4 regions of the Methylobacterium sp. WL1 genome follow, and region 3 is predicted to be linked to each of the others. Evidence: predicted binding sites of a transcription regulator. Region 3 holds the regulator's gene; each other region holds the start of a gene.

Region 1 (5,953 bases), 3.1 Mb from region 3:
CGCCTTCACCCATTCGGCGCAGATCCCGGAGCGGACGATGTCGTCGCGGGTGAACTCCACCACCGGGATCGGCATCATCCGGCTCTTGATCAGGTGCATCACCGTGCGCAGGCCCGAGGTCTCGCGCAGGTCGGTCTGGGAGACGTCGCCGTTGATGATGACCTGGCAGTCGTCGCCGATCCGGGTCAGGAACATCTTGATCTCGGCGGTGGTGGTGTTCTGCGCCTCGTCCAGGATCACCAGGCAGTTCTTGAAGGTGCGGCCGCGCATCACCTCGAACGGCACGATCTCGATGTCGCCGGTCTTGAGCGCGATCTCGAAGGCGGCCTGGCCCATGCGCTCCTTCATGGCCTCGGTGAGCGGGGCGACCCAGGGGGCGATCTTCTCCTCCAGGGTGCCGGGGAAGAAGCCGAGCGAGCGGCCTGAGGGCACGTTCGGGCGGGTGATCACGACCTTGGATATGCGGCGCTGGCGGAGCTGGTCGGCGGCGCGGGTCCCGGCGATGTAGGTCTTGCCGGTGCCGGCGGGCCCGAGGACGATCACCTGCGGGGCGCTGGCCAGGGCGTCGAGATATTCGGCCTGGCGGTCGGTGAGCGGTTGGATCGGGCTGAGGTTGCGTTCTTCGTCGAAGCGGGTGCGGTGAATACGGGGCGTGCGGTCTTCAACCAGTTCAAGTCGTGTGCGGCGTCGCTTCATGGATCAACACTCCAACGGGACTTGCCAACCTGGATCTGTCGATGAACTGCCGTTTACCTTGGTGCTCCCGGACTTACTCTATTCCGAAACTAATTCCGGCGCCATGCCGAAGGTTCCGCCCCGTGCTATTCGCCTGTGGAGAGCGTCACGCCGCCTCGCCCGGGGTCGAATACGCTGTGCAAGCGTCGCACCAACGCGATTCGCACGGGACGTTTGCGCGGCGGGTGTGACCAGGGGGTGACGGTCGGTGCCGCGCCGCGTGAAATGCCGGGACGCTGGCAAGATGGCATCAGGTCGAGGGCCCGGGACACGGGCGGGCGCGGCCATCCGGCACGACCGCGCTTCATCCGGCCAGCACGGGCGAAGCCGGCCGACCCTGTGGCCCGCGAACGCCCGGGCCCGGTCGGCGGGGCTAGCTCGATCCAGCCTGGATGAAGCTGTCGAGGACCATCTTCCGGCCGGCCTTGTCGAAGTCGACGGTGAGCTTGTTGCCGTCCACGCCCGCGATGGTCCCGGGGCCGAACTTCATGTGGAAGACCCGCTGGCCGTCCTGGAACGCCGACGGCGTACCGCTCGACTTGGCGATCAATTCGCCCTCGATCTGGCGCGGGCCGCCCGACCGTCCGCCGGGCGCGGTGCCGAAGCCGGACCGGCTCCCGGCGCCGGAGGCGGTGTTGGCCTGGGCGCGCTGCCAGCCGGGCGTGCCGTAGCTCGATCCGAACGGCGTCGGGTTGCGGTCGAACCGCGAGGCGCCGGCCGAGAAATGCGCGGGCGCCTCGACCACGTCGACGGCCGATTCCGGCAATTCGTCGATGAACCGGGACGGGATGGTCGAGGACCACAGGCCGTGGATCCGCCGGTTGACCGCAAACGACAGCTTCGCCCGCTTGCGCGCCCGGGTGAGACCGACATGGGCGAGGCGGCGCTCTTCCTCCAGGCCGGCCCGGCCGCTCTCGTCGAGCGCCCGCTGGTTGGGGAACAGGCCGTCCTCCCAGCCGGGCAGGAACACGGTGTCGAATTCCAGGCCCTTGGCGGCGTGGAGCGTCATCAGCGAGACCCGCTCGGCGCCCTCGGCCTCGGAGGCCTCCATCACCAGGGAGACGTGCTCCAGGAAGGCCGCCATGTCGGGGAACTCTTCCATCGAGCGGACGAATTCCTTCAGGTTCTCCAGGCGGCCGGCGGCGTCGGCGGAGCGGTCCTTCTGCCACATCTCGGTGTAGCCGGATTCCTCCAGGATGGTCTGGGCGACCTCGCTGTGCGGCTGGGTCTCGACCAGCCGGGCCCACCGCGAGAAACTCTCGGTGAGCGCCCGCAGGGTGGCGCGGACCCGGGGCTTCAGCTCGTCGGTCTCGCACAGGCGCTGGGCGGCGATCAGCAGCGGCAGGCGGTTGGCCCGGCCGAAGGTGTGGAGCTGCTGCAGGGTGGCGTCGCCCAGGCCGCGCTTGGGCGTGTTCACGATCCGCTCGAAGGCGAGGTCGTCGCTGACGTTCATGGTGACGCGCAGGTAGGCCAGCGCGTCGCGGATCTCGGCCCGCTCGTAGAAGCGCGGGCCGCCGATCACCCGGTAGGGCAGCCCGAGCTGGACGAACCGGTCCTCGATCTCGCGCATCTGCGCCGAGATCCGCACCAGCACGGCGATCTCCGACAGGGGGTGCTGCTTGGATTGCAGGGATTCGATCGCTTCGGCGAGCTGGCGGGCCTCCTCCTCGGAATCCCAGGCGCCGGTCACGGTGACGCGCTCGCCCGGCTCGTCCTCGGTGCGCAGCGTCTTGCCCAGCCGGCTCTCGTTCTTGGCGATCAGGCCCGAGGCGGCGGCCAGGATGTGCCCGGTGGAGCGGTAGTTGCGCTCCAGCCGCACCACCACGGCGCCCGGGAAATCGTGCTCGAACCGCAGGATGTTGTCGACCTCGGCGCCGCGCCAGCCATAGATCGACTGGTCGTCGTCGCCCACGCAGGCGATGTTCTTGCGGGTCTGCGCGAGCAGCCTGAGCCACAGGTACTGGGCGACGTTCGTATCCTGATACTCGTCGACCAGGATGTAGCGGAAGCGGTCCTGGTAGGTCGCCAGGACGTCCGGGTTCTCGCGCCAGAGCTTGAGGCACAGGAGCAGAAGATCGCCGAAATCGACGGCGTTCAGCGTGGCGAGTCGGGCCTGGTAGGCGGTGTAGAGCGTGCCGCCCTTGCCGAACGCGAAGGACGCGGCCTCGCCCGGCGGCACCTGATCGGGCGAGAGCCCGCGGTTCTTCCAGCCGTCGATGGTGTGGGCCAGGGCGCGTGCCGGCCAGCGCTTCTCGTCGATGTTCTGGTCGGCGATCACCTGCTTCATCAGGCGCAGCTGGTCGTCGGTGCCCAGGATCGTGAAGTCCGACTTCAGCCCGACCAGCTCGGCATGCCGGCGCAGGATCTTGGTGCCGATGGCGTGGAAGGTGCCGAGCCAGGGCATGCCCTCGCCGGCGGGGCCGATCAGCGCGCCGATCCGGAGCTTCATCTCCCGGGCGGCCTTGTTGGTGAAGGTCACCGACAGGATGTCGAACGGGCGGGCGCGGCCGGTGGCGATCAGGTGGGCGATCCGGGTGGTCAGCACCCGGGTCTTGCCGGTGCCGGCCCCGGCCAGCACCAGCACCGGGCCTTCCGTCGCCTCGACGGCGCGGCGCTGCTCGGGGTTGAGCCCTTCGAGATAGGCGGCGGCGTCCCGCCGGAGGGCGCCCATGGCGCGGGCGGCGATGGAGGTCGGAGCGCCGTCCCCGGCGGGCTGCGCGTGCGGGCCATTCTGCATTCCGCTTCCCTGGACCAAATCGCGAACGGCGTCGAGGCCATTCAGTCCGGAGCCGCTGCGGCTCAGAGGGGGGATCGCCCGTGCGGGGCGCGGCCGGCAGCGCCTCTGGCGCCGTCCGGGACTTATCGTGCTATGGCCGGTGACAGGTTGCCCAGGGGGGCACGCGACGGCGGGGCATCGCGATGGTGCCGGCCCGCGCGGAAAAGAGTGCGGAACGGGTAGCGTGCGTGATCTTCTGACCGCGCTGGCGGGCGCCGTCATCCTGGTTCTCGTCGCGGCTCTGGCCGTTCCGCCCGTCATCGATTGGCAGGCCCAGCGCGCGCTCGTCGACCGGGGCCTGACCCGGTCCCTCGGGGTGCCGGCCCGGACCGACGGCCGGATCGAGGTCCGGCTCCTGCCCTCGCCGCGGCTGCGGATCGACCGCCTGCATCTCGGGGCCGATCCGGCCCGCCCGACCCTCGACGCCCGCTTCGTCAAGGCCGAGATCGCCCTGACGCCACTGCTGAAGGGCGAGTTCCGCTTCACCGAGACGCGAATCGGACGGGCCGAGATCAAGCTCCCGGTGGTGGCCAGCGAGGCCCTGCGGATCCCGCCCGATCTCGGCGAGGCCCTGCGCGCCCGCGACTTCGCCATCGAGGACCTGCACGTCCAGCAATTCCTGGTGACCACCCAGGTGCCGGCCACCGGCCGGACCGACCAGCTCTACGTCCAGGACCTGCGCCTGCAGACCCCCGCGCTGATCGGGCCGTGGCGGGTCGAGGGCACGAGCGGCGGCGTCCCGTTCCGGGCGGTGAGCGGGACGCCCGGGGCGGACGGGCGGCTCGCCGTGAAGATCGCCGGCGGCGGCGACGCGCATCCCCGCTTCGAGGCCGACGCCCGGCTGGGCCTCGTCCCCACCGAGTCCGACGGGGCGGTCATCGAGTCCGAAGGCTCGGCCCGCCTGGTGGTCGGCCCGCCGACCCAGGCGGCCGGCCCCTACCTGCCGTTCTCGCTCGGGGGCAGCTTCAAGGCCCGGGGCACCCAGGTCCGGTTCGAGGGCGTCGAGCTGGCGATCGATCCGGGCGGCCGGGCGCTGCGCCTGGGCGGCACCGGACGGCTCGACCTGCGCCAATGGCGCGCCGGCCTGACCCTGGAGGCCCGCCGGCTCGACCTCGACGCCTTCCTGACCTCCCCGGAGGGCCAGAACCTGATCGGCCGCGGGCTGCCGGGCGCCGGGGCCGGGTTGCCGGCCATGTTCGACCTCGACCTGTCGGTGGGCAGCGCGGTGCTGGGCGGCGAGGAATGGTCGAACCTTGCGCTCGCCGGCACCGTCGAGCGCGCGGGAGGCCTGCTGCTGCGCCGCCTGACCGCGACCGGACCCGGCGACGCGACCCTGACCGTCAGCGGCCAGGTCGAGGCGGCGCCGCTGCGCCTCACCGGTCCCGTGGCGCTGGTCGCGGCCGATTCCGACCCGCTCGGGCGCTACCTGCGCCGGCTCGGCGTCGAGGGCCCCCGACCGCGCTCCTCGACGGGCGCAGGGTCGAGGCCGCGGCGGACCTCGCGGCGGCCGCCTCCAGCCTGTCCGTGCGCAACCTGCGCCTCGCGCTGGGGCGGCCCGCGTCACCGGCAACGCCCGCTACACCGCCGCGGAAGCCGGCGCGCGCGGGCGGTTCGACGCCCAGATCCGCGCCAGCGGCATCGACATCGCCGCCCTGCCGCCGCTCGGGACGACGCTCGGCAGCCTGCGCGACCACGACCTCGCCCTGACGCTGGAGGCCAAGGACGTGCGCTACGGGCCGGCCGGCTCCGGCAACGGCACGATCGCGGCCAGCATCCAGTCGGACGGGTCGAGCCTGGTGGTCGACAGTCTCGACGTGACGGACCTCGCGGGCGCCAGCGCCAAGCTGTCCGGCCGGATCGGCGCGGACGGGACCGGCCGCGTCTCCGGCCGCCTGAAGGCCCCCGTGGCGGCCCCGCTGCTCGGCCTGCTCGAACGGGTCTGGGTCGGCGAGATCCGCCTGCTGCCCGCGTTCCTGCGCGAGGCACCCCTCGACCTCGCCGTGACCCTCGATCGGGAGGGCGGCGCGTCCGACGCCCTGCGCAGCCAGATCAAGGGCAGCGCCGGCGGCGGCACCCTCGACCTGACGCTGGCGAGCCGCGGCACGCGGATCGAGGGCGGAACCGCGACCCTCGCGGCCCCCCGGGCGGGTCTCTGGTTCGGGCGCACCGACATCCCCGGATTGCAGCAGCCGGCCGAGCTGCGCCTCAGCGCCGAGCGGCCGGACGCCGACACCCTCGCGCTGACCGTCGACGGCACGCTCGCCGGCCTGAAGCTCGCCACCTCCCGGCCGATCCTGGTGGGGTCCGACGCGCTCGCCGGGGCCGGCGAGATCCGGGCCGCCACCGCCGACCTCGCCCCGTTCCTGACCCTGGCCGGGGCCGCGCGCCTGGCGCCGGGCGTGTGGCCGGCCGACCTGACGTTCGTCCTCGCCAAGGACGGCA
Region 2 (5,953 bases), 1.6 Mb from region 3:
TGATCATCACGATGCCGTTCTGGGCGTAGATGTCGGAGGCCGCGATCGAGGCGTTCGAGCAGACATGGCCGACCACGAGGCGCACGTTGGAGCGCACGAAGTGGTTGGCGACCGCGGTCGCGGTGTTCGAGTCGCAGGCATCGTCCTGCACGTCGAGGGTGACGGGCTGCCCATCGAGCCCGCCCATGGCGTTGGCATCCCGGGCCGCGGCCTCGACGCCGCGCAGCACCTGCTCGCCCACCGCCACGTAGGGGCCCGAGCGCGGAACCGCGACGCCGACCACGACATCGGCCGCCGCCGGCCCGGCCGACAGGAGCGCGAGACACAGGCTCAAGGGGAACAGCGTGGGCCGGAACAGCCCGCGGGCGGAGACGACGCGTCCGATCTTCATCGGGCTCTTCTAGGCATCCTTGCGCGAGGCAGCCACCGGCGCGGGTGGGTCGCGGCTTCGTCCGGGCGCTCCCGCGCCGCACCAAACCGCACGGGAAGCCCATACGCGAGGACGCAGCGGAACGCGATTGTTTTCCGCCGACGCGCGAAAGTCGTCCCGCGCTTACTTCGCGTAATAGTAGGCGGTCGCCACCGAGGAGACCGGGCCGGTAACGGAGGTGAAGACCGACAGCACCTTCGAGACCTCGGTGAACGGGGCGTTCGAGACGTAGATCAGGTCGCGGTTGCGCATGCGGAACGCCTGGGTGGTGAACAGGCTGTTGGGGTCGCGCATGTTGATCCGGTACACCACCGGCACCAGCGGGGTGCCGGTGAGCTTGGTGGCCGGGTTGAGGCGGCGCACCACGCTGGCGGGCTCGAACCGGAAGATGAAGGTGCCGGCCGGGTCGGCGGCGAAGTCCGAGAGGCCGCGCGCCTTGGCGAGCGCCTGGGCCAGGGTGATCCCGTCGGCCTGGAACGGCAGCTCGGTCGCCTGGCCGAGCGCGCCCACCGCCAGGAAGGTCTGCGGATCGCGCACCAGGGTCAGCACGTCGTTGGGCCGCAGGTAGATGTTCTCCTTAGGGTTCGACACCACCGTGGTCAGCGGCACCGTGGCGGTGACCGGCCCGCGCGACAGGCGCACGAAGGTCTCCGAGACCGGCGAGCGGTTGCCGCCCGCCGACGCGATGACGTCGAGGATGCGGTCGCCGTGGCCCGACAACGGCAGGCGCGCGCCGGCGGCGCCCTCGCCGGTGACGGTCACCGCCTGGCTGATCGGCCGGGTGACCGAGACCAGCACCTGCGGCTGGATCGCCTTGCCGGCGAGCTCGTTCTCGATCAGGCCCTGGACGTCCTGGGGCCGGCGGCCGGCGACCTTGATGCGCCCGGCATAGGGCACCGAGATCGCGCCGTCGCGGCCGACCGGCTGCTCGGGGATGAGGGCGGACTTGGAGCCGGCGGAGAAGCGGTCGGCCACCAGCGGGCCGGAGAACAGGCCGCCGGAGCCGGCCTCCCAGACCGAGACCGAGACCATGTCGCCGATGCCGATCACCGGCTCGGTGGAGGGGCGGTGGTCGCCGAAGGAGGCGAGCAGGCTGTCGAGGGGCCGGCCGCGCAGGGCCTCGACCACGGATGGGGTGACGTCGATGATTTCGTAGCGGGCGAGCACGCCGCCGTCGGCGGTGGCGACTTCCGCGCCGGCCTGGATCGCGCTCGCCGTCGGACCCGCCGAAGGCAGATACGAGCAGCCCGACATCGCCGTCGCGGCGAGCAGAGCGAGGGAAAGTTTGCGCATCCAGATGTTGCCCATCGGTTTTGCCGAGCCCGTGCCTAGCCCATAGCGGCCGGGGTGTCCGTAGCGGGTGGGCCACACTGCGCCCGCGACGGCCGAGCGGGCGGTTTCATCCTCACTAAGCACAGCTTTTTCGGGGCAGGCGGACGAAAACTTTACGGCCGGGGCGGGAACGGAGCCCCTCAATTGGCCTGGCTCACCGTCGTGCTGATGCGCTCGTAGATCGGGGTCATCCGGGAGCCGTAATACCGGATGCTGCCGGCCGCGACGATGAAGATCAGCGCGCCGATCAGGGCGTACTCCATGGCGGTGGACCCGCGCGCGTTCGCGGCAAAGCGCGACAACGCCTGCCGGGCGAGGTCGGCCCCACGGAGGCGGGATCGTCCGGAAGCCGCCCTCGATCCCTCGCAGCTCGGCTCCGCCATCCGTGACTCCGACTTCCGCTGCGCCTGGAACCGCACCCGATCGTATCACGATCGGGCCCGCCTCCAGGCCCCTGGTTCGACGTGCCTGCGCACGCATCCACCGGTATCCGCGCCGACGATGAGCGCTCTCGTCGCCCGGCGCGATGCGAACGTCTAACCGGGCTCCCATTGCCGCCGGCTTAATAGTGTCTTCGAAACATGCCTTCGAGACGTGGGTCCGAACGCCGAAAGGCCGGCGCCCGTGACGGCACCGACCTTTCGACATGTCCGATGACGCGGCCCGGCTTGGTCCAGGACGCGGTGTGCCCGGGTCGCTCAGGCGTGGCCGGCCTTGTGGCGCAGGTCGTCGATCCGCTTGGACGCCTCGGCCTTGTCGATGTCCGAGTCGAAGGCCTCCGGCTCCTTGGCCTCTTCCGACAAGGTCTTGAGATACGAAGCCTGCGCCCCGGTCATCGGCTCACCGCCGGTGGTCCACTGATCCGGATCCTTGATCTGGTTCGAGACGTCCTTCGGATCGGTCTTCGGGTTTTCCTGGGTCGCGTCGTGCTTGTCGGCTGCCTTGGCCATGGGACCCTCGTTCCTGAAATGTTCTGTCGTCGCCGGGGAGAACGTGCCGCCCCATCCGGGGTTCCACGGGATGTCGGCGCATTGCCCCCTGTTCCCCAGAAACCTTTCCTTCCCGCCCGCCGAGCCTATTGATGAAGCCCACGGCGCAGCGTTGCGCCCCGGAGCGGCATGGTCCGGATGAGCTCGGATGGGCGGATGCAGAACGAAGCCGGAGCGGCCGCGCGGGCGGCGCAGGTCCTGGTGGTCATGGGTGTCTCGGGCTCGGGCAAGAGCACCGTCGGCGCGCTGATCGCCGAGCGGCTCGGCTGGATCTTCGTGGACGGCGACAGCTTCCACACCCCCGAGCACGTGGCCAAGATGCATGCGGGCCACGCGCTGGACGACGAGGACCGCGCGCCGTGGCTCGCCCGGATCGCGGTCTGGATCCAGCATCGGCTGGAGGCCGGCGAATCCGGCGTGGTGGTCTGCTCGGCCCTGCGCCGGGCGTACCGGGACGTGCTCACCCGCGGGAGCCGGCGCGTCCGCATCGTCTACCTGGACGGCGACAGGGCCCTCGTGTCCGAGCGCCTCGCCGAGCGCCATGGCCACTTCATGTCGCCCCGGCTGCTGGACAGCCAGTTCGCCACCCTGGAAATCCCCGGCCCCGACGAGCACCCGGTCATCGTGGGGATCGACGCGGCGCCGGTGACCGTCGCCGACCGCGTCGTGGCGCAGCTCGCCGCGGAGCCCCCCCTCCCCGCCGGAAGGACCTGAGCGATGGCGTCCGACGCACCCAAGGCGAGCGGCATCGCCCTGGTGATCTCCGATGTCGATGGCACGCTGGTAACCGACGACAAGCAGCTCGCCCCCTCGACGATCGCGGCGGTGAAGCGCCTGCGCGCGGCCGGGATCGGATTCAGCATCGCGTCGGCCCGGCCGCCTTTGGGCCTGCGGGGCCTCGTCGACGCCCTCGGCCTCGACCTGCCGATGGGGGCGTTCAACGGCGCCAGCGTGGTCCGGCCCGATCTCTCGACCCTCGCGGAGCGGCTGATCCCGGAAGCCGCCGCGCGGGCGGCGCTGGAACGCCTTCAGGCCGAGGGTCTCGACGTCTGGGTCTTCGCCGAGGGGGCCTGGTGCCTGCGCGACCCGGAGGGCCCCTACACGGATCTCGAGCGCCGGACGATCGGCGCCGAGCCGCGCGTGGTGGCCGATCTTAGCAGCCTGATGGGGGCAGCCTCGAAGATCGTCGGGGTCAGCCGGGACCACGCGCACCTGGCCGATTGCGAGACCCGGATCGGGACCGCGCTGGCCGGGCGCGCCACGGTGCACCGCTCCCAGGCCTACTATCTCGACGTGACGCCGCCCGGGCTCGACAAGGGGCAGTTCGTGGCCTGGTTGAGCGCGCATCTGCGCATCCCGCCCGAGCGGATCGCCACCTTCGGGGATGCCGGGAACGACCAGCCGATGTTCGCCCGCAGCGGATTCTCGGTAGCGATGGGCAATGCCGACCCGGGTGTGAAGGCGGCCGCCAGCGCCGTGACGGACGGCAACGGCGCGGACGGGTTCGCCCACGGGGTGGCGCGCTTCATTTTGCCCTGACTGTCCAGGCCCGCACGCTGTGGATAACCGGGATGGTTAACCGACGGCGCCGCCCTGTGACCGACAAGGCACAGGGGTGCCCGACACTCCACGCGCCCACAGGCTGCCGGATCCGGGCCCCTTTACGGCCTCATTTCCCCGCGACCTAGCTTGACTACAGAACAAGCAGGACCGGGTCTCGGAATGCATCGCCTCTTCCTGGCTGCCGCTCTCGCGGTCGTGCCCGTGGCCGCCTTCGGGCAGGGCGCGCGCGACAACATCGATGCGCTGATCGAGCAGCAGGCCAAGGCGAACGGCGTCCCGGCGAGCTTCGTCCACGCGGTGGTGAAGCGCGAGAGCAATTACAACCCGAAGGCCAAGGGCGGCAGCGCCCTCGGGCTGATGCAGATCAAGCACGCGACGGCGCGCAGCCTCGGCTACACCGGCGACGCGGCGGGCCTCTACGATCCGGCGACCAACCTGCGCTACGGCGTCGCCTACCTGGCGGGCGCCTATCGCACCGCCCAAGGCAACGTCAGCCAAGCCTACCAGTACTACAACCGCGGCTATTACTACGCGGCCAAGCGCCAGGGCATCTCCACCGAGGTCGCCGCGGTGGTGGCCCCCGTCGCGGCCTCGGCCAGCGCGTTGGCGAGCCTGTTCGGCGGCGGCGTCACGGATCCCGGCGCCGCCTCGGGGGCCCTGGCCTACGCCCCCACCGCGGCCGCCGTCGCGGCGGTGCCGAGCGAGACGGTCGAGGTCCCGCTCCCGCCCCGGCGTCCGGACGCCCTCAGCGGCTCCGTCACGTATGCAAAGCCTGTCCGTCGAGCCCGCCGCCGCGGGTGCCGCGCCGGCCGCCGCCGTGCAGGTGGCCGCGGTCGAGACCGTGGAGGTTCCGCTTCCGCCGCGCCGCCCGGCAGGCCTTGGCAGCGCGGAGGCCGCGCCGGCCCAGCTCGCCGAATTGCGCCTCTCACCGCAGGCCGAGCCGGCCGGAGCGTTCCAGGGCGCCGCGATGACGCAAGCGGCGGCGACCAGCGGGGTGACCGAGACCGTCGACGTGCCGCTGCCGCCGCGCCGCCCGTCGATCCAGCTGCTGGCCGCCGCCCGTTGCGCCGCGCGCCGCCCGCGGCGGCACCCGTCCGCGAGGCCACGGCCATCCCGGTCGAGTGAGGCGGAGCCGGTCCGATCGGGGCCGGACAACCACTGCTTGTCCAAAATCTGCCCACACGAGGATCCTGCTCAAGGCTTGACCACTGGGCCGATCCGCAACACATAGACGATACGCCAGCAACAGGGTTGGGCCGGTGCGGCCATGGCCCGTGGACCGGTCGAAGCGGCCGGATACAGGCGGCGCAATACAGACTTCAGGGTAGGGTACGCCAGGCTTCGCACGAACGGTCGAGCAAGCACCCGCTCGATCCTAGGTTGCGAATCACAATGCATCTTGAAGTGGCAGACATGCAGGGCAAGCACTCTGCTTTCGGGCTGGCAGGAAAGCGGACGACGCCATGAGCGGCGTGTTGGAACAGGAATCGCTCTTTCTCACGGATCTCGGGCGCCGCGTCAGGCACGCGCGCACCGTGCGTGGCTTGTCGCGCAAGGTGCTGTCCCAGACCTCGGGCCTCTCCGAGCGCTACATCGCGCAGCTCGAGGGCGGACAGGGCAACGTCTCGATCATCCTGCT
Region 3 (5,953 bases):
AGGCCGAGGGCGGGCAAGCGGGGGCCGTGGCGGCGGCCCTGGTCACGGGCAAGCGCGGCCTGATCGGACCGGCCGCCAACGATGCGCTCCGGGCGGCGGGCATCTATCACGTCGTTTCCATCTCGGGCCTCCACATGGTGCTGGCCGCCGGCGTGGTGTTCTGGCTGGTGCGGGCCGTCTTGGCGCTGGTGCCGTATTGCGCGCTGGTCTGGCCGATCAAGAAGATCGCCGCCGGGTTCGCGATGCTGGGCGTCACCGCCTATTGCGCGTTCTCGGGCTGGGACATCGCCGCCGAGCGCTCGCTGATCATGACGCTGATCATGCTCGGCGCGATCCTGGTCGACCGGCCGGCGCTGTCCATGCGCAACCTCGCGCTGGCCGCCCTGATAGCATTGGCGCGGGAACCCGAGGGCCTGCTCGGACCGAGCTTCCAGATGTCGTTCGGGGCGGTGGCCGGGCTGATCGCCTGCGCGCGGCTGATCGACGGACGCCTGTTCCAGCGTCCCGGGGCGGGGCGGATCGAGCGGTTCGTCGGCACCGGCCTCTCGGCCGTGACAGGCACCCTCGCGACGACCCTGGTGGCACAGGTCGCGACGGCGCCGTTCGCGACCTACCATTTCCAGACGGTCCAGCCGTTCGGCCTGATCGGCAACGCCCTGACCCTGCCGCTGGTCTCCCTGGTCGTGATGCCGGCGGCGGTGATCGGGATCCTGGCCTATCCCTTCGCCCTGGACCGGCCGATCTGGTGGCTGATGGGACAGGCGGTGGGCGGCATGCTGGCGATCTCCGAATGGATCGCCGGCTTCAATCGGGCCGTCCTGGTGCTGCCGGCCTTCGGCACCGGCGCGCTGATGCTGCTGGCGGCCGGGCTGCTGCTGGCGACGCTGCCGGTATCGCGACTGCGCTGGCTGGCCCTGCCGCCCGCCCTGCTCGGGCTCGGCCTCGCCGTCGTTCCGGAGCGATTTGACTTGTACGTCGACCGGCAGGGCGGTGGTGCGGCCGTGCGTGGACCGGACGGAGTCCTGTGGGCCCTCGGCAATCCTTCGGCCTTCGTGATGGAGCAGTGGCTGAAAGCGGATGGCGACGGGCGATCGGCGAAGGCGGTGATCCAGGCTTCGTCGGCTGTCGGACGGTGCGACCGGCTCGGCTGCACCGCAAGCCTGCCGGACGGCCGCGCCGTCGCCCTGGTCCGCGACCGGCGCGCCTTCACGGAGGACTGCGCCCGGGCGGCCCTGCTGATCTCGCGGCTCGCGGCGCCGCCCATCTGCACGGGGCCTCTGGTGATCGACCGCCGGGTGCTCGCCGAACGAGGCGCCGTCGCGCTCCGGGCCGACCGGGATGGCTTCACGGCACGCTATACCCGCGACACGGGCCGTACCATGCCTTGGCGGGCATCACCGGCTTCGCGGCCATCGCCTGTCCCACAACCGAAAGTGGTAACACCCTCCGAGCCGATCCCGGCCGAGGCCGACGTCGCCGGTTCCGAGGCCGCGCCCGGCGACGCGCCGGCCGAACCCCTTCAGTAGCGGCGGACGAGGCTGACGAGCCGCCCCTGGATCTGGACCCGGTCGGGCCCGAGCACGCGGGTCTCGTAGGCCGGGTTGGCGGCCTCCAGGGCGATCGAGGAGCCCCGGCGGCGGAGGCGCTTGAGCGTCGCCTCCTCGTCGTCGATCAGCGCCACGATGATGTCGCCGGTATTGGCCGTATCCTGCTTGCGGATCACCACGAGGTCACCGTCCAGGATGCCGGCATCGACCATCGAGTCGCCGCGGACCTCGAGGGCGTAATGCTCGCCGCCGGCTAGGAAGTCCGGCGACATGGTGATGGCGTGGCTCTGGTTCTGGATCGCCGAGACCGGCGTACCGGCCGCGATCCGGCCCATCACGGGGATCGAGATGGCGCGGCCGCCGTCGTCGATCATCCGGGCGGTCGCCGGCTGCGCCGGCAGCTTGGACTTCCCGCCCTCGACCACGCTCGGGGTGAAGCGGCGGGGCTCCGCAGGTGGAGCAGCCGCCTGGGACAGGCTCTCGGGGATGCGGATCACCTCGATGGCGCGCGCCCGGTTCGGCAGGCGGCGCAGGAAGCCGCGCTCCTCGAGGGCCGTGATCAGCCGGTGGATGCCCGATTTGGACTTCAGATCGAGGGCGTCCTTCATCTCGTCGAACGAGGGCGGGACGCCACATTCCTGCATGCGGCTCTGGATGAAACGCAGGAGGTCCAGCTGCTTGCGCGTGAGCATCGACGGGGGACTCGCGGCTTGGAGGACCGCATCGATGCGGTCGCGGAAACAAATCACGAACACGTTAAACGTTCCGCAAGTGTTCCGCAAGCGTGATCGGCTGAGCTTGATCGATCGGCGATGTGCGGATGCGGCCGTTGTGTGCCGTGACGCGGTCGCGCCGCCATGGCAGAACCGGTCTGGCCGGATCGGCACGATCCCGGGCCAGCCTCGGTGACCTGAATCGCCGGAATGGTCCATAGGCTGGGACGGTCAGAGTGGCGCGGCGGGCCGCTCACGTCTGCCCACGGCACCTTGCCCGGACGACAGACATAGATCGCATGGACGCCGCATCATCCGACATCGCCGAGACCTGCAGCCGCGTGAAGCGCCTGAGAGTGGCGACCGCGGCCGCCCATGATCAGCTTGATCGGCGCATCATGGCGGCAAAGCCGTTCGCGAGCCTGGAGCGCTACGCGCTGTTCCTCCAGATCCAGTACAGGTTCCATGCGGTCGTCGATCGAGTCTATCGCGATGGCGCGTTCGCCCATGTCCTGCCCGATCTCGACGGCAGGCGCCGACTGCCCCTGATCCAGCAGGATCTGCGCGATGTCGGAGCGCCCGTCCCTGACGGCGCGTCCGAGGAACATTTCGGGACGATCGAACCGGCGCAGGGATTGGGCTGGCTCTACGTCGCCGAGGGCTCGAATCTCGGGGCGGCCATCCTGCTCAAGGAGGCCCGGGCGCTCGGCCTGTCGGAAACCCACGGTGCGCGCCATCTTGCCGGACATCCCGAAGGACGCGGGTTGCATTGGCGGCTTTTCACGGCCGCCCTCGACCGGGTCGAACTCCGGGAGACCGGGGAGCAACGCGTCGCCGCGGGGGCGACGGAGGCGTTCCAGTTCGTGCGCCGGCTGGTCGGGGACGTCTTCGAGGACTGACGGCGCCGCCACCCGGTCGGATCGTTCCGCCGCCCTGGCGCAGCAACAAAGCCTGTCACGCGCGCCGTCCACCGCCGAGTCGGGCGATGACCGGTCGCGGACGCCTGGAACGGCATCTCGGGCGACAAACGAATTGACTGGGCAAGCGGCGCCGTTTCAATGCGCCGAGGTGCTTGACCCGGTCGGCGGGGCAGGCGGATCGTCCCGGCGGCTTCGAGACTGGGCTGGAATTGGGCTTGGGATGACGAGGATGCGACGCGCGGCTCTTCTGCCCATCGGTGCCGGGGCCGTCGGCTTGACGCTGGCCGGCTGCACCACCGGGTTCTCGTATATCTCGCGCAACTACGTGGCGCTCACCCCGCAGGTGGTCACCATCGGCTGCAAGGAGCCCTACGAGGTCTACGACAACCGGCAGGTGCGCCGGATGCTCGTCGTCTCGAACGCCCTGCGCGAGTACACCGGCTGCAATCTCAGCGAGGTGCGGATCGATCCCGATCCGGCCGCGACCCGGGTGAAGCGCTTCCGCACCGCCGCCCGCGCCTATCTCGACGAGACCGTGCGGGAGGATTGCCGGATCACCGGCGAGACGGTGTTCGATCCGCAGAAGAGCGAATTCACCTACGCCTGCGACGCGCCGATCGAGAAGCGGGGCACGGTGGTGCCGCGCCTGCCGGGCCGCAATCCGGGCTTCATCCAACAATGATCTGAGCCGCCCGCGCCGGCCCCGAGCCCGCCCGGTCAGGCGCCCGGCTTTGGGAAGGTGCGCTCGGCCGCATCGCCGGCCGCCGCCAGCAGGGCGCGGGCGAAGGCCCGGGCCTCCGCCCGGTCCAGCACGATCGCCGCGGTGACCGGGCCGCCGCCGAGGTCGGCGAGGGCGAGTTCGAGCCGTACCCCGTCCGGCATGGCGCTCGCCTGGAGGCTCCAGCCGCCCCCCCGATCCGTGCTCTCCGTCATGACATCCCTCCCGGCTGCCGGACCCGAGACAACGCCGCAGGCTCCGGCCGGAACGGCCCTGGCCCGGGACTGTTCCCGCGTCGCGCCGCACCCGACTTCCCTGCCCCGCGGATCCGAGTTCCTCAAGAGCGCCGGCCCGACCGTGGCGATCGCCGGGGTCGGCGCCCTCGACGGGGTCGGCCTGCTCCGGAGCGATTGACGCCGGCGCCTCGATGATGTCTCCCCCGGGCGACCTGACACGGGGAGTCGCGACACATGCAAGAGATCTGGTTCCGCACCGGCGAGGCCACCGTCCTGGCCGCCGACGGGCAGTACACCGACGCCATGCCCGAGGTGCTGATCGGCTCGGTCCGCGGGCCGGTGGGTCAGGCCTTCGCGTCGATGATGGGGCAGGTCCAGGGCCACACCCGGATGTTCGTGGTGCGCGACCTCAACCAGCTCGTGCGCCCCGCCACGATGATGACCACCAAGGCGACGATCCACACGGCCGAGTATGTCGAGCTGCTCGGCGGCGTCGTCCAGGCCGCCACCGGCGACGCGATCGTGGATTGCATCATCGAGGGCGTGCTGCCCAAGGACGGTCTCGACGAGCTGTGCATGATCATCATGATCTGGCTCGACCCGCGCTGCGCGGAGGACGACAACCTCGACCGCAAGGACCTGTACCGCACCAACTACGAGGCGACGAAGCTCGCCATCGCCCGGGCCCTCAAGGGCGAGCCGACCGTGGACGAGCTGATCGCCAACCGGAAGACCGTGAAGCATTACGCGCTTGAGGACGTGATCGAGTATTGATCAGCGCGGCGGGATGCGCCCCACCGAGCACAGGGTGCGCATCGCGCTGCTGCCGGGATCGGTGTAGCAGGAGGCGGACCAGCCGTTCTGCTGGATGAACGACTTGCGGCGGTCCGACAGGGCGGTCCGGTAGGCGTCGGCGATGATCGGCTCGACCCGCGCGGCCGGCTCGCCGACCAGGATCTCCGAGGCCGCCGCGAGGTCGCGGAAGAAGGCCGCCGAGGGAGCGGGCTCCGCGGAGGTCGCCTGCACGATCGGCTCGGCCCGGCAGGTCACGTCGAACTTGATCGGACCGGCCAGGCGGATGTCGATGCTCGGCCCGGCGCGCTTGCCGACCTTGCCGCCGATCGCCCCGGCGATCTGCTGGGCGAGGTCGTCACACGGCTCCGCCCGGGCGGCGAGGGGCAGGCCGGCCAGGGCCGCGAGGAATGTGACCAGGAGCGGGCGGGCGACGCGGAAGCTTGACATGGCCGGCACTCTACGCGCCGGGCCGGAGGTGTCGAGGGCGGCGTTCACTGCCGCATCTGGGCGAAGCTCTTGAGCAGGGCCGGGGCGAGGCGCATCCCGGTCGGCACCAGCTCGGCCGGCGGCGGCCGGCGGACGCAATCCTCGAGGTAGGCCAGGGATTCCTCCAGGACCGCTCCGGTGAACGGCTTGGCGATCACCGCCGTGGCGCCCTCCAGATCGTCCGAGAGGGCCCGGGCGTTGGCGGTCATGAAGGCGGCCGTGATGCCGCCGATGGCGCGCACCGCGTGCGCCACGTCCACGCCCGAGGAATCATCGCCGAGGCGCAGGTCGATCAGCACCAGTTCGGGCCGGGTTTCGTGGACGAGGGCGATCGCCTCTGCCGCCGTCATGGCGGTGCCCACGACGCGATAGCCGGCCTCCTCCAGCATCATCTCGATCTGCATCAGGATCAGGGCCTCGTCCTCGACGACGAGGATTCGCATCGGCTCGCTCATCTGGCCTCCGGACCGGTAGCCAATTCGCGGGGCAGGCGAACGTTGACGATCGTGCCCGGGTCGTTCGCCTGCCAGGCGATGCT
Region 4 (5,953 bases), 1.5 Mb from region 3:
GAATAGTCTATGTTGACCCACAGTTTTTGGCTGGGGAGCACCACATCCACGCCGTGCGATCCGTCGATCAGAGCCCCGTAGTAGGATTGGCTCATCGTCACCGAGGTCCCGATGAAGCCGACTTTCTTAAGGGACATGCGCCGGATCTCCTCGACCAAGGCGTCCCGCCTGTGCAGCACAGGAACGCCAAGATGAATCGCTTCCCGTTCGAGAACGCAGTGAAGGGTGTCGCTGGTGATCATCAACCCATCGACGCCCTCCAGAAGAAGATAGGTGACCGCCTCCTCGACCTGATGCGCGATTGCGGGCCAGCCGTCTTGTGAGAGGAGATGAACGATCGTATCCGGATCGAGACTCCACGTGGAAAGATTTGCGGCGGAGCGATTGCGAGTCAGATCCAGAACTTCACGATTGACGAGATTGTGATGTCTGAGCGTCGAATGGCGGCTCAATCCACCAAGGATACCCAACTTTCGAGAGACGGAAATCATCTTGCGCTCCACGATTCCGCGTCATGACGATGTGTCCGCCATCCAGGAAATCTTCTGCCTGGATGCGCTGGAACATGTGCGGAGCATCGCCTGTTCTATGCTGAGTTTCGGGCCATGCCAATGATTTGCGAAAGAGCGCCTGGACGCGAAGAGAATCGATGTCCGCACCTGGACGCTGTCCGTACAGGCTCGATGAATCGGATTGCGGAACGGAAGCCTCGATTCGATTCGCGCGCAAACTCCTTCTCGAAGTGTCGTTGCGAAGCCGGGATGGGATCTCGGCTCCTGTGTCGGCGCGCGAAAGACTGTCTATCGTGTCAGCCCGCGACAAGCCGTAACGAACTATAACGCTCCGGCTTGACCACAGTGGTCTTGATGGAAGAAAAGTCAAAGGCTTTGTGGCCCTTATTTCATTTATTTATAATGATACAAAGATAAGTTGCATCGAAGGTGGCATGTTGCTTGTATAGGTGGTGCGGTGGCGAGACAGTTTTGAGTCTATTCCAGCGCATCAGTCTAAGACGTTCGTCATCGAAATCTGCGATCCCGGTGCCTCTCAAGATTCTGTGATTGAAGCTGTGCCCCTCACTTGGCTAGAATAGTTTCGTTCTAATCAGATCATCCCGTGACCTGGCGATCCTTGGTTGAGGTGCTGGGGTGCGCGCGATCCGTTTGCCGCGGGGGCGCCTGTCGAGGCGCACGCGACGAAACAGCCGGGTCGAGCGGCGCGAGCGGGCCTGCCATGCCGGGCGTGGTTTCCGCTCCAGGCGGGCTCGGCTGGAGCGGCAGCCCGAGGGGGGCGACAATTCCGGGCCGGCAGCCCATATCGGATGCCCATCCCGGAGAGCCCTCACGATGGCCGATCAGTCCGACTCACGCTGCTTCATCCCGTTGGGGATCGCGGTGCTCACCGTCTCGGATACCCGCCGGATCGCCGACGACCGCTCGGGCGACACGCTGAGCCAGCGCCTCACGGAGGCCGGGCACCGGCTCGCCGCCCGGGCCATCGTACCGGACGAGATCCCGGCGATCCGCGCGCAGGTGGAGGCTTGGCTGCGCGAGCCGGCGGTCGACGTGGTGATCACCACCGGCGGCACCGGTTTCACCGGGCGCGACGTGACCCCGGAGGCCCTGGAGCCGCTGTTCGAGAAGCGGATGGACGGTTTTTCCGCGGTGTTCCACCGGATCTCGTACGACAAGATCGGCACCTCGACCCTGCAATCCCGGGCCACCGCCGGAGTCGCGCAGGCGACCTACCTGTTCGTGCTGCCGGGCTCGCCCGGGGCCTGCCGGGACGCCTGGGACGGCATCCTGGCGCAGCAGCTCGATTACCGGCACCGCCCCTGCAACTTCGTCGAGATCATGCCGCGGCTCGACGAGCACCTGCGGCGGGGCGCCAGCATCACGGCGTGACCGCGTTGCCTTCCTTGCGGCGCAGGACCGAGTGCCTGCGGCCGTAGAAGAAGTAGACCACGAGCCCGATCCCCATCCAGATCACCAGGCGCAGCCAGGTGTCCAGGGGCAGCCCGGCCATCAGCAGCAGACAGAACAGGATGCCGAGGATCGGCACCACCGGCACGGCGGGGGCCCGGAACGGCCGCTTCATGTGCCGGTCGGTCCGCCGCAGGTAGATCACCGAGCCGCAGACCAGGATGAACGCGGCCAGCGTCCCGATGCTGACCATCTCGCCCAGGATGTTGATCGGGAACAGCGCCGCCACGAGGGCGACCACGGCTCCGATCAGCGCCTGGCTGCGATACGGGGTCTGGTAGGTCGGGTGGACGTGGGCGAACAGCTTCGGCAGCAGCCCGTCATTGGCCATGGTGAAGAAGATCCGGCTCTGACCGTAGAGCAGCACCAGGATCACCGTGGTCAGGCCGGTGAGCGCCCCGAGCTTGATCAGCAGGGCGAACCAGCCGATGCCGATCACGTCGACGCCCTTGGCGATCGGGTCTGGGACGTTCAACTCCTTGTAGGGCACCAGCCCGGTGAGGACCGCGGCCACCAGCACGTACAGGATCGTGCAGACGATCAGCGAGCCGAGGATGCCGATCGGCATGTCCTTCTGCGGCTTGCGCGCCTCCTGGGCGGCCGTGGACACCGCGTCGAAGCCGATGAAGGCGAAGAACACCACGCCCGCGCCGCGCAGGATGCCGCTGTAGCCGTACTCCCCGAAGGTACCCGCGTTGGGCGGGATCAGCGGGCTCCAGTGGGCGGTGTCGACATGGCCCCAGCCGAGCGCGATGAAGGCCACCACCACGGTGAGCTTCACGGCCACCATGATGTTGTTGAACCGCGCCGATTCCTTGGTGCCGCGCATCAGCAGGATCGTGATCAGCGCCACGATCGCCACCGCCGGCAGGTTGAACAGGGCGGTGCCGCCGCCGTCGATCGCCGTGCCAGGCGCGTGCGCGAACCGGGCCGGGATCACGAGGCCGACGTCCTTCAGGAGGCTCGTGACGTAGCCCGACCAGCCCACCGCCACCGTGGCCGCGCCCATGGCGTATTCGAGGATCAGGTCCCAGCCGATCAGCCAGGCGAAGAACTCGCCGAGCGTGGCGTAGGTGTAGGTGTAGCTCGATCCCGCCACCGGGATCAGCGCGGCCATCTCGGAGTAGCACAGGCCGACGAACGCGCAGGCGATGCCGCCGAGCACGAAGGACAGCATGATGCCCGGCCCGGCATATTGGGCCGCCGCCGTGCCGGTGAGCACGAAGATGCCGGCGCCGATGATCGCGCCGATGCCCATCGCGGTGATCGACAGCGCCCCGAGCGATTTCGAGAGCTGCTGCTCGCCCTCGCCGCTCTCCAGGATGTCGTCGACGGACTTCCGCCCCATCAGGCCCGAGGAGTCCATCTTCGCATCCCTCCCGGCGGCGCGAAGTGGATCCGGATGCGCCGGCAAACACTTATTCAGCAAGTTTTCTGCTGTCGCGCCAGGAGTTTTCCAAAACTTTCCGCCAATAACGATAAGTCGAGCTGCGACATTCTGTCGATCAGGGCCGGTCGATGCGGGCGATGAGCGGCCGGACCTTGAGGCGGGGTGCGAATGCCGCGCCGGCCCGCAGCGCCTCGCGCCGCACCACGTCGCCGGCCCGGGCCTGCCGGGCGCCCATGAGCGCGTCGAGCCGGCCGACGACCCGGCCGGTCCAACCCGAGGCGGGGCGGTGGAGGCGGCCGAGGCCGGTCTCCGGCCGGGCGGTGCCGATGAAGCGGTCGAGGGTGCGGATCCAGCCTTCGGCCGGAACGTCCCCGGCTTCCAGGCACAGCACCCAATCCCGTCGCGCCTGCGCGGCCCCGGCCCCATAGGGATCCCTGCCCCGGTGGAGCACCAGGGCTGCCCCGGTCGCGTCCGCGATGGCTTCCGCCGCGTCGCTCTCCCGGCCGGTCACGATCACGGCGTCGCCGACCAGACCGCCGGCCACGCCCGACACCAACACGCTGAGCGTGTCGGCGAGGCGATCGATCGCGTCCGGATCGGCCGGGTCGGCCAGGTAGGTCACCGCGGAGAGCATCTGCGCGCCCATAGACGATTCTGCGCGGCGGTAAACCGGGCGTCGTCGTCTCGCCCGGGCGCCGGGGCGTTTGCCTGAAATTAAGGCGTCGGCGTCGCGTTGTTCGCGCTATGTTCCACGTGAAACACGGGGCGGCGCGCATGGCTAAGATTCCGAACGGCTCGACACCCGTCGCACCGGTGCGACTGGGATCGAGCACGCTGCCCCCGGAGGCCCGACGCGGCCGCGGTGCCACGGCGAACCCGACAGGCCGGTACGAGACGGCGATGCGCGAGGTCTTCCGGGACCCCGATTGGGAGCCCGATGAACCCGCCACCCTGCGCACGCAGGTGACCCTGGAGCGGGCCACGCGGATCATCGCCCGCAATACCTCGCCGGACATCCCGTTCGATCGCTCGGTGAACCCGTATCGCGGCTGCGAGCACGGCTGCATCTACTGTTACGCGCGCCCGACCCATGCCTGGCTCGGCCTTTCGCCCGGCCTCGATTTCGAATCCCGGATCTTCGTCAAGCCCGATGCCGCCAAGCTGCTCGCGCGCGAGATCGCCGCGCCCGGCTATCAGCCGGAGACGATCGCGCTGGGGACCGCCACCGATCCCTACCAGCCGGTGGAGCGGGAGCACCGGATCACCCGGGCGGTGCTGGAGGTGCTGCAGTCCGCGCGCCACCCTGTCGGAATCACCACGAAGTCCGACCTCGTTCTGCGCGACCTCGATATCCTGGCCGAGATGGCGTCGGACAACCTCGTGCTCGTGGCGGTGTCGCTGCCGACGCTGGAGCCGCGCCTTGCCCGCCTGCTCGACCCCAGAGCGCCGCGGCCGGAGAAGCGGCTGGCCGCGATGCGGCGCCTGTCCGAGGCCGGCGTGCCCGTCATGGTCAACGTCTCGCCGATCATCCCGGGCCTGACCGACCACGAGATCGAGGCGATCCTCGCCAGAGCCCGCGATCATGGCGCCAGCCGCATCGGCCATGCCCTGCTGCGCCTGCCCGGTGAGGTCGCCGACCTCGTCTCCGACTGGTTCTCCGAGCATTACCCCGAGCGCCGGGCCCGGGCCTTCGCGCTGCTGGCGCAGGCCCGGGGGGGCCGCGAGAACGATCCCCGCTTCGGCCACAGATTCCGCGGGGAGGGGGCCTATGCCGAGATGATCGGCCGGCGGGTCCGTCTCGCGGGCGGGCGGTTCGGCTTCGCGTTCGGGCGCATGGCGCTGAACACGGCGGCGTTCCGCAAGCCCGGGGCGCAACTTGCCCTGTTCTGAAGCTCTCAGGCGCCGCGATCGCCGTACCGATGCGGGCGGCTCGAAACGGGGCCTTCGTTTATGACTTCGGCCTGCCGCTGGCTTCAAGCTTCGGAGAGCCGGATTCGGCCGACAGCCGCGTCATCGTCGGGCGTCGGTCGAGATGTATTTGAAAGTCGTGACGAACAATGATCCTGAACCAGGCACGCGGGCTGATGACGTGTGTCATGAAACCGAGATGAAAACGTCATGTTCTGGATCCAGAGAGGCTATTACGCCGTAAGATCTCTGGATTTGTTCCAGATCAAGATCGAAATTCGCCCGGCGCCGCATCAAAACCATGATGGAATCGACGCCGATGTCTCGTGGGCAACCCTTAACATTTGCCGGGTTCGAACTCACAACCCTCACGATCGGCAAGATCCTGTGCGCGACCTTGTTCTCATTGAGCGCCATGCTGATCGCCTCGGAGGTGTCCACCCTTCGCGAAGCCCAGGTGCAGGCGGATCGGAGCCACCGTGTGGTGGCTTTGACCGAGGCGAGCCGGACGCTTCTCAAGGATCTCCTGGCCATCCGCATGGAGCGGGGCCGCACGCTCCAGGCCCTGAAGGCCGCCGACCCCATTCCCGCGAAGGACGTGGCGCTGATCGCCACACAGCGCACCACCATCGCGGGCGGTCTCGAGCGGCTCGCGACGCTCGCCCGGGCGGTG

Evidence for each region. The regulator LexA, encoded in region 3, represses DNA repair genes until DNA is damaged. The targets are predictions, from matches to a motif close to TGTTCNNNNTGTGTTCNG.
Region 1: the regulator LexA is predicted to act here: its motif matches at 3,483-3,500, upstream of FVA80_RS19785 (UvrD-helicase domain-containing protein).
Region 2: the regulator LexA is predicted to act here: its motif matches at 2,721-2,738, upstream of FVA80_RS26965 (DUF3072 domain-containing protein).
Region 4: the regulator LexA is predicted to act here: its motif matches at 4,107-4,124, upstream of FVA80_RS27455 (PA0069 family radical SAM protein).

The regions. Positions count from the first base shown of each region.
Region 1 is NZ_CP042823.1:4,068,506-4,074,458, reverse strand. It holds gene FVA80_RS19790 (PhoH family protein) at 1-696, opposite strand, end outside; gene FVA80_RS19785 (UvrD-helicase domain-containing protein) at 1,109-3,472, opposite strand; gene FVA80_RS31410 (hypothetical protein) at 3,603-5,075, opposite strand; gene FVA80_RS31405 (hypothetical protein) at 5,236-5,953, shown strand, end outside.
Region 2 is NZ_CP042823.1:5,521,552-5,527,504, reverse strand. It holds gene FVA80_RS26980 (branched-chain amino acid ABC transporter substrate-binding protein) at 1-391, opposite strand, end outside; gene FVA80_RS26975 (polysaccharide biosynthesis/export family protein) at 554-1,723, opposite strand; gene FVA80_RS26970 (hypothetical protein) at 1,903-2,145, opposite strand; gene FVA80_RS26965 (DUF3072 domain-containing protein) at 2,461-2,712, opposite strand; gene FVA80_RS26960 (gluconokinase) at 2,908-3,465, shown strand; gene FVA80_RS26955 (Cof-type HAD-IIB family hydrolase) at 3,469-4,290, shown strand; partial or broken gene FVA80_RS26950 (transglycosylase SLT domain-containing protein) at 4,474-5,439, shown strand; gene FVA80_RS26945 (helix-turn-helix transcriptional regulator) at 5,778-5,953, shown strand, end outside.
Region 3 is NZ_CP042823.1:945,002-950,954, forward strand. It holds gene FVA80_RS04940 (ComEC/Rec2 family competence protein) at 1-1,526, shown strand, start outside; gene lexA (transcriptional repressor LexA) at 1,520-2,239, opposite strand; gene FVA80_RS04950 (biliverdin-producing heme oxygenase) at 2,560-3,159, shown strand; gene FVA80_RS04955 (hypothetical protein) at 3,410-3,862, shown strand; gene FVA80_RS04960 (hypothetical protein) at 3,898-4,113, opposite strand; gene FVA80_RS04965 (hypothetical protein) at 4,112-4,312, shown strand; gene fae (formaldehyde-activating enzyme) at 4,369-4,908, shown strand; gene FVA80_RS04975 (hypothetical protein) at 4,909-5,376, opposite strand; gene FVA80_RS04980 (response regulator) at 5,421-5,870, opposite strand; gene FVA80_RS04985 (histidine kinase dimerization/phosphoacceptor domain -containing protein) at 5,867-5,953, opposite strand, start outside.
Region 4 is NZ_CP042823.1:5,627,647-5,633,599, forward strand. It holds gene FVA80_RS27435 (aspartate/glutamate racemase family protein) at 1-503, opposite strand, end outside; gene moaB (molybdenum cofactor biosynthesis protein B) at 1,347-1,904, shown strand; gene FVA80_RS27445 (amino acid permease) at 1,894-3,348, opposite strand; gene FVA80_RS27450 (hypothetical protein) at 3,488-4,018, opposite strand; gene FVA80_RS27455 (PA0069 family radical SAM protein) at 4,147-5,262, shown strand; gene FVA80_RS27460 (methyl-accepting chemotaxis protein) at 5,600-5,953, shown strand, end outside.